Regions from separate parts of the Pseudomonas simiae genome, predicted to be linked through region 2. Evidence: riboswitches for the same ligand, from Rfam matches in the RefSeq annotation. Region 2 holds a riboswitch; the other holds the start of a gene.

Region 1 (4,208 bases), 1.8 Mb from region 2:
TGGTGCGCGGCCTGGAGCAGACGATAGAGCAATTCCGGGGCGATAGTGCCGCCGCTGAAGTGGCGCATGTCGCGACGTTCAGCGATGGCGCGGTAGACCGCCTGGCGGTCGGCCTCGGGGAAGGCGTTGTCGGTCATGGCCTCATCGCCGGCAAGCCGGCGCCTACAGGATCGGGCGCGAACAATGCGGCCACCGCCTGGGGATTCGAGGGGAAGTAAAAGTGTACGTAGGAAGCCGTCATCCGCCCCTGCCGATAAACCGCCTCGGCACCGCGTCCGCCATTGGGGCTAAGGCCACGGGCAATCGGCTGCCATTCGGTGGTGGTCAGGGAGTGGTGATAGGTATGGCCGCGCAGCGTGCCTTCGGGCAATTCGACATTTTGCAGCGCCAAGGCCGCGAGTTTCTTCTGCATCACCGCATCGCCTTGCAGCAGGCCCACCAGTTCGGCGCGAACACCCTCGACGTCGGTCAGCGAGTCCAGCAGGTAGAGCATGCCGCCGCATTCGGCGAGCAGCGGTTTGCCGGCGGCATGATGAGCGCGGATGGCGTCAAGCATCGAGGTGTTTTCCGCCAGCGCCTGGTGGTGCAATTCCGGATAACCACCGGGCAGATAGAGGCTGTCGACGTCAGGCAATTTGCGATCGTGGATCGGCGAGAAAAACTCCAGTTCAGCGCCCATTGCCCGCAGCAGGTCGAGGCTGGCGCCATAGGTAAACGCGAAGGCTTCGTCGCGGGCCACGGCGATGCGCACACCGTTGAGCAGTGGCTGGGTTTCGATCACTTCCGGTGCGGCAAAGGTCACTGGCGGCGGCAAAGCCACTTCGCAACTGCTGCCCAGCGCTTGGGCGGCTGCATCGAGACGCACATCGAGGTCGTTCAGTTCGCTCGCCTGTACCAGGCCTAAGTGACGGCTAGGCAGTTCGATACCGGTCTCGCGGGATAACGCGCCGTACCAGCGCAGGCCTTCGGTGAGGCTGCCTTCGAGCAATTGTGCGTGACGCAAGGTGCCAACGCGATTGGCCAGCACCCCGGCAAACGGCAGATCCGGCTGATAACGTGCCAGGCCCAGGGCCAACGCGCCGAAGGTCTGGGCCATCGCCGTACCGTCAATCACGCCCAAGACAGGCACGCCGAAGTGTCGCGCCAGGTCGGCGCTGGACGGTGTGCCATCGAACAGGCCCATCACGCCTTCGATCAGGATCAGGTCCGCCTCCCCCGCCGCTTCCCATAGCAAGCGACGACTTTCCTGCTCGCCCACCATCCACATGTCCAATTGATACACCGGCGCACCGCTGGCGCGTTCGTGGATCATCGGATCGAGGAAGTCCGGGCCGCATTTGAACACGCGTACCCTGCGCCCCAGGTTGCGGTGCAATCGGGCAAGCGCGGCGGTGACGGTGGTTTTGCCCTGGCCGGACGCCGGTGCGGCAATCAAGACGGCCGGGCAATGACGGGGCTGATTCAAAGTTCGACGCCCTTCTGTGCCTTGATACCGGCTTGGAACGCGTGTTTGAGCATGCCCATTTCGGTGACGGTGTCGCCCATTTCGATCAGTTCAGGCTTGGCACCGCGGCCGGTGACCACCACGTGTTGCATCGGCGGGCGGGCTTGCAGGTCGCTGAGCACCTGGTCCAGGTCGAGATAGCCGTGCTTGAGGGCGATGTTCAGTTCGTCGAGTACGACAAGACCGATAGACGGGTCCTGCAGCAACTCGCGGGAAACCGCCCAGGCGGCTTCGGCGGCGGCGATGTCACCCTGGCGGTCCTGGGTTTCCCAGGTGAAGCCTTCGCCCATGACATGAAAGCGCACTTGCTCGGGGAAACGGCGGAAGAACAATTCCTCACCGGTACTGTTGCGCCCCTTGATGAACTGCACCACACCGCACTGCATGCCGTGCCCCATGGCCCGGGCCAGCATGCCGAACGCGGAGCTGCTCTTGCCTTTGCCGTTGCCGGTCAGCACCAGCAACAGGCCGCACTCGTTCGGGGAGTTGGCGATGCGTTCATCGATCACGGCTTTTTTGCGCAGCATGCGCGCCAGGTGGCGTTCGTCGCGGTCGGGGGAATCGGTCATGGCAGCTCTCCGTTGGGGCTGGACAAAAACGGCGGGCAGGAAAAAGAAAAAACAGACAGCCAAGCATCGCCCACCGTGATGCTGTTGGATGTTGCAGGCCGGTCTCCGGGCTCATGAGTGGCGCACGTCTTATAGAAGCGCAGACCGACGCTGCGCCTTCCCATATCGCGAGCGATACAGTGGCAAAAGGCAGCGTCTTGACTCATTTACCGTTGCGGGGGCAGCGCCGGGATCGCGGCGTCACTGTGTACAAGTGCGCTCACTCACCGGCTTCCCTGTTTCACTCCGTCGACCCATGGGTCACAGAGCACCTGGAACAAGCGGCGAAGGGTAGTAGTTTGAGGGGCGAGCTGCAAGCTTCAAGCTGATCGCCGCAAGCAGGCATCGCACCGCTTGCAGCTTCACGCGTGAAACCTGCCGCTGCTTTCTAAGGATTACGCGCCAGATTGCCTGGCAACACGCGCTTGGCGCTCAGGTAGGCATTCTGCCAATACGCCTTGGACAAGGTGTCCAACTTCACCGTACCACCGGTTTGCGGTGCATGCACAAAACGGCCTTCACCGACGTAGATCCCGGCGTGGCTGACCTGTGAACCGCCGCCCGTGGCAAAGAACAACAGGTCGCCCGTCTGCAGATTCTGCTCGCTGACATCTTGCGCACGCATCACGATCAATTCGCGAGTGGTACGCGGCAGGGAGATGCCGGCAGCGTCGCGGAAGACAAAACCGATCAGGCCACTGCAATCAAACCCGGAGTCCGGTGTGTTGCCGCCCCACCGATAAGGCGTGCCGACCAGGCCCAGGGCACGGAAGAGGACGTCTTCGGCCGCAGGCGAGAAATTCTGGCTGGAATAGTTGAACACCGGCTTGGGCTTCACCGCTACGGGAGCGGGCGGCGGTGGACGACTTGCGCAGGCGCTGAGCAGCGCGGCGCAAAGAATGAGGATCAGGCGGGCCGAGGTCGACATGGGCAGAACAATCCTGGTCTGGATGCGGCTTTCGCTGCCGAACGCTGAAAACCAGAACGCGCAAGCAAAGCTCGCGCGAACAGATTACAACAATGTCCAGGGATTCTAGCGCTTACACGTCAAACTTCAAGTATCACTTTAAGTTTACTTGCTAGCGGTAACTGTCGTCGGGGCCATGGCGAGTGCGCGCTTGGCTTCGATGAAGGTTTTGCTCCAGTAGCTGTCGCCCAGGTTGTCGACTCGAACACCGCCACTGCGACGGCTGCTGGAGTGAATAAACTGGTTGTCGCCCAAGTAGATACCGGCATGACTCACACGACCACGCCCTGCCGTACTGAAGAAAAGCAGATCACCGGGCTTGAGGTTGTTGCGCGCGACCAACGGTGCATCCACGTTGATCATTTCGCGGGTGGAGCGCGGCAGGTTCATGCCCGCTTCTTCACGAAACAGATAGCCGATGAAACCGCTGCAGTCGAAGCCGGCTTCAGAAGTGCCGCCGAAACGGTAACGGGTACCGATCAGGGACATGCCGCGTTCGAGGATGCTGTCGGCCAGAACGGGAAGCTGGTAAGGCTTGCTACCGGAGAAGTTGGTCAGCTCTTTTTCAGTTGCCAGCTCTTCTTCATAAACAGAAGCAGACTGTGCAGCAACGAATTTTGCCTGATTTTGAACCTGTGGTTTTTGCTGTTCTGCCACCTGTTGAGGGTGGGAGGCGCAACCAAACAACAGGGTAACGAGTGCGAGGGGCACGAGGGGTGCGAAGCGATTTAGCATGGGCACGACCGTGGCTGATATGTAAAGAAGACGAGACTATGCCCTCTATCACATCGATTTGCAAATTCAATCGTGATCTATGTGACTTCTTGTTTGGACCATGACATCTAAGCCCTTAACACCCCGTACCTGCCTTTTGCGTAGCCACATCGGCTCAAGCGCAGGTTTTCTGGCGCCTGGAATTTGCCGAACGCGGCAAAAACAAAGGGCTGTCTACCAGCCGAGGGTTTCTTTCAAGAAGGGAATGGTCAGCTTGCGCTGGGCCTGCAAGGAGGCCTGGTCGAGCTGTTCGAGCAAATCGAACAATGCGCTCATGCTGCGTGTACCGCGAGTGAGAATAAAATGCCCCACTTCATCGGTGAGGTGCAGGCCACGACGGGAAGCACGCAGTTGC
Region 2 (4,208 bases):
CCAGCTCCGGCAAGGCAATGTGCATCGCCAGGTCGCGGGGGCCAAGACCTTGGTCGCTCGCTTCCCAGCCGGGCTGGTTGTCCTGGGCGCAGATCGCCTGGATCACCGGGATATTGCGGCGAAACGGCCGCAAGTGCGGCGCTTCCGGGCTGGACTGGGCGAAGCCGGTGGTGTTGAGAATCACCGCCGCGCCGACCTCGTCCAGCAGGTCCTCGACCACCGCCAGGCAGCCGGGTTCTTTCAAACTGGCCACCGCCATCGGCAACGGGTTGAGACCCGCCGCCTGCAAGCGCTGGCAGAACACATCGATAAAACCGGTATTGGCTGCCTGCAAATGCGAGCGATAGAACAACACCGCCGCCACCGGCCACTCGGCATTCCAGTCGGCCTGCCAATCATTCAGCCGGGCGCTGGCACGGTGCGGGTGATAAATCGCCGTGCGCGGCAAGGTTTGCGGCTCGGCCCAGGCGTAATCACGGCCCAGGTAAGTGCTGGCCAGGCAGCGATAGAAATCCAGGGCATTGCCCAGGCCGCCCTGGCGCAGGAAGTGCCAGAGGCGATCACGCTCTTCGGCGCCGACGGTACTTAGTCCGCTGAGCTCAGGGTCCGGGCGATCATCCCCCGGCACCAGAATCAGTTGAACGCCACGCTCGGCCAATTCCACCAGACGCTCAATGCCGTAACGCCAATAACCGATGCCACCATGCAGGGAAATCAGGATGACCTTGGCGTGGCGCAGCACCTCATCGACATACAGGTCGACCGAGGCATGGTTCTGCACCTGCATCGGGTTGGCCAAGCGAAAGCTGGGGTAATCGTCCGGCAACTGCTGGGCCGCTTCGGCCAGCAGCGCCAGGCTGGAATCGCCGCTGCACAGGATCACCAGATCAGCGGGGGTTTGTCCGAGGTCGGCAATATTGTCGTCCGAGACGAAACCACCGGGCTGGGTCCTGAGCAGGTGCATGGGTTAAACGCTGAGGGCTGCGCGCAGTTGCGCTTCAAGGCCCGCCGCGTCGAGGTCCTGACCGATCAGCACCAAGCGTGTGATGCGTGCTTCGTCCGGGCCCCAGGCACGGTCGAAGTGCTTGTCGAAACGCGTACCCACCCCTTGGATCAGCAGGCGCATCGGCTTGTTCGGAATCGCAGCGAAGCCTTTGACGCGCAGGATGCCGTGTTGCACCACCAACTGGGTCAGGGCGTCGAGCAGCAGCGCTTCATCGGCCTGCGGCAGGTCGATGGAGATGGAGTCGAAGGCGTCGTGATCATGGTCATGATCGTCTTCACCGTCATGGTGATGGTCGTGATGACTGTGGCGACCGTCGATATGCTCTTCGGAGCCGGCACCCAGGCCGATCAGCACGTCCAACGGCAAACGACCGCTGCTGGCTTCAATGATCTTCACCGCGGGCGGCAGTTCTTCCGCGACTTCCAGGCGCACACGGGCCAGGTCTTCAGGGCTGATCAGGTCGCTCTTGTTGAGGATCACCAGGTCGGCGCTGGCCAGTTGGTCGGCGAACAGCTCATGCAGCGGCGACTCGTGGTCCAGGTTCGGGTCGAGCTTGCGCTGGGCATCCACCTGGTCCGGGAAAGCGGCGAAGGTGCCGGCGGCCACGGCCGGACTGTCGACCACGGTGATCACAGCGTCGACGGTGCAGGCGCTGCGGATTTCCGGCCACTGAAAGGCTTGTACCAACGGTTTTGGCAGGGCCAGGCCGGAGGTTTCGATGAGGATATGGTCGAGGTCGCCGCGACGGGCCACCAACTCGCGCATCACTGGAAAGAACTCTTCCTGCACGGTGCAGCACAGGCAGCCATTGGCCAACTCGTAGACGCGGCCGTTGGCTTCTTCTTCGGTGCAGCCGATGGAGCACTGCTTGAGGATTTCACCGTCGATACCCAGTTCGCCGAATTCGTTGACGATCACGGCGATGCGACGGCCCTGGGCGTTATCGAGCATGTGGCGCAGCAAGGTAGTCTTGCCCGAGCCGAGGAAGCCGGTGACGATGGTGACGGGGAGTTTGGCCAGTGTTTTCATCGGATGCCCTTGGGGGCGGGCATACGGGACGATAGGCCCTGCGACGGCGCGCAGCAGCGGATTTCGTCACCGGATCACCCCGCCCGGTTGAAGTAGAAAATCGGTTGCGAGGCAGGTCTCCTGGCTTGGGGCTTGCGGGTCTTGCGACCGGCGCTGGCTGCGCCTTCCCGCCTTGTCGGCAGTGGCGTGGCAGTCAGCTGAACCCTTTACAGTTGCGGGGGCAGCCGCGGCTTGGACCGCGTTCCCTTCTTAGCTTCGGCCTGGGCCGAAGAACCTCGAAGGGTGTAAGGCTACGCAGTGCTTGGGGGATGGTCAATGATGGGGTTGGATTGGTTGGGTTAGTGTACATATCCGTTTCTGCGGTGATGGCTGCTATGGGTTCCGCCCTTACGGCGGGTCACTTTGGAAAAGAGCCCCAAAGTAACCAAAGGGCTCTTGCCCCAACACTCGGCACCTCGCTCACGCTCGGTGTGCCCGTAATCCGACAGGGATTTGGGGGGCCACCGCCACGCGCCATCCATGGCGCGGGGCGGCTAAACCGGCATCCCTGCCGGTTTACCCCCCAAATCCCTGTCGAATTCCGGCCAGCGTGTTTGACGGGGCGCTTAGGATCAAGATCAAGATCAAAAGCAAAAGCACAGCGGCCTGACAGCCGGCTTGAGTGGTGTAGAGCAAAGGCGGTTCGCTGTAGGAGCGGAACCCATTTCAGCCATCATCGCAACAAGGGATATGTACACACCCCAATTGACTCCCCTCCCACCCCCATGCTCTCCTACACATCTTGTTTCGGGTGCCCTTCACAGGGTGAAACGGGAAACCGGTGCGTCATAGCGATATGACCAGTCCGGTGCTGCCCCCGCAACGGTAAGCGAGTGAAGCGTCAGATCCACTGTGCCTCGACGGCATGGGAAGGCGATGCTTATTAGGCACATTGCCCCTCGCAAGCCCGGAGACCGGCCCGAAAAATTCAGATAACAAACCCGCGGTGGGCGGGCGCTGTTCAAACCCTGCGTGCCTGGCTCGCGGGGTTTCCATGCGCTCGTTTCACCCAGACACCTGAAAGGGACGCGCCATGTCGATCGTCAGCAGCACCTCGCACTCCGCCAGCAGCACCGCCACCCTGAGCCAACGCCTGACCGCCGCCATCGGCGCGTCGATCCTTGGTGCGTGCCTGGTGTACTTTGCCGGTTTCTCGCACATCGAGGCCGTGCACAACGCTGCCCACGATACCCGCCACAGCGCTGCGTTCCCGTGCCACTGAGACCTGCCGACATGATCAAGCGTATCGCGCAAACTGCAGGTTTCACCGGCCTGCTGGCCGCCCTGTTGCTGACCTTGCTGCAAAGCTTCTGGGTCGCCCCGCTGATTCTGCAGGCGGAAACCTTTGAAAAGGCCCCGGCCGCCACCGAAGTGGCCCACGAACACACCGAAGGCGCTGCCGCCCACACCCACGATGCCGAAGCCTGGGAGCCGGAAGACGGCTGGCAGCGCGTGCTCTCCACCACAGGCGGTAATCTGGTGGTCGCGGTCGGTTTTGCGCTGATGCTGGCCGGTCTCTACACACTGCGCGCGCCAACCCGCACCGCCCAAGGCCTGCTGTGGGGCTTGGCCGGTTACGCAACCTTCGTGCTGGCACCGACGATGGGCCTGCCGCCTGAGCTGCCGGGCACCGCCGCCGCGGACCTGGCGCTGCGCCAGACCTGGTGGATCGGCACTGCGGCTTCTACGGCTGCCGGCATCGCTTTGATCGTATTTGGTCGTAACTGGCTGTTGAAAGTGCTGGGCGTGGCGATCCTCGCCGTCCCCCACGTGATCGGCGCGCCACAGCCCGAAGTGCATTCGATGCTGGCACCGCAAGCCCTGGAAGCACAATTCAAGATCGCTTCACAGTTGACCAACGTCGCTTTCTGGCTCGCACTGGGCCTGATCAGCGCGTGGCTGTTCCGCCGCAACCGTGACGACCAATACTCGGCATGACCCTGGTGATCGGCCTGGGTTTCCAGCAGGGTTGCGATCTTCACACCTTGCTGGCGCTGTTCGATTCGGCCCTCGCCGAGGGCGGTATCGAGCGTCACCGCATTAGCGCGCTGGCCAGTATCGATCGCAAACAGAATGAACCGGGGTTACTGGCTCTGGCCCAGAGGCTGAACCTGCCACTGCAGTGTTTCAGCGC

What was found. Region 2 has a riboswitch for cobalamin ahead of cobW (cobalamin biosynthesis protein CobW). Riboswitches for the same ligand answer to the same signal wherever they lie in the genome.
Region 1: it holds a riboswitch for cobalamin, as region 2 does, so the genes downstream of both, cobO (cob(I)yrinic acid a,c-diamide adenosyltransferase) here and cobW (cobalamin biosynthesis protein CobW) in region 2, are expected to answer to the same signal.

What each region holds. Positions count from the first base shown of each region.
Region 1 is NZ_CP010896.1:4,428,668-4,432,875, forward strand. It holds gene bluB (5,6-dimethylbenzimidazole synthase) at 1-137, opposite strand, end outside; gene PF1751_RS20060 (cobyrinic acid a,c-diamide synthase CobB) at 134-1,465, opposite strand; gene cobO (cob(I)yrinic acid a,c-diamide adenosyltransferase) at 1,462-2,073, opposite strand; cobalamin riboswitch at 2,153-2,403, opposite strand; gene PF1751_RS20070 (C40 family peptidase) at 2,501-3,040, opposite strand; gene PF1751_RS20075 (C40 family peptidase) at 3,185-3,814, opposite strand; gene hda (DnaA regulatory inactivator Hda) at 4,028-4,208, opposite strand, start outside.
Region 2 is NZ_CP010896.1:2,609,815-2,614,022, reverse strand. It holds gene cobN (cobaltochelatase subunit CobN) at 1-964, opposite strand, end outside; gene cobW (cobalamin biosynthesis protein CobW) at 968-2,035, opposite strand; cobalamin riboswitch at 2,129-2,328, opposite strand; cobalamin riboswitch at 2,807-3,011, shown strand; gene PF1751_RS11780 (CbtB domain-containing protein) at 3,108-3,296, shown strand; gene PF1751_RS11775 (CbtA family protein) at 3,308-4,012, shown strand; gene PF1751_RS11770 (cobalamin biosynthesis protein) at 4,009-4,208, shown strand, end outside.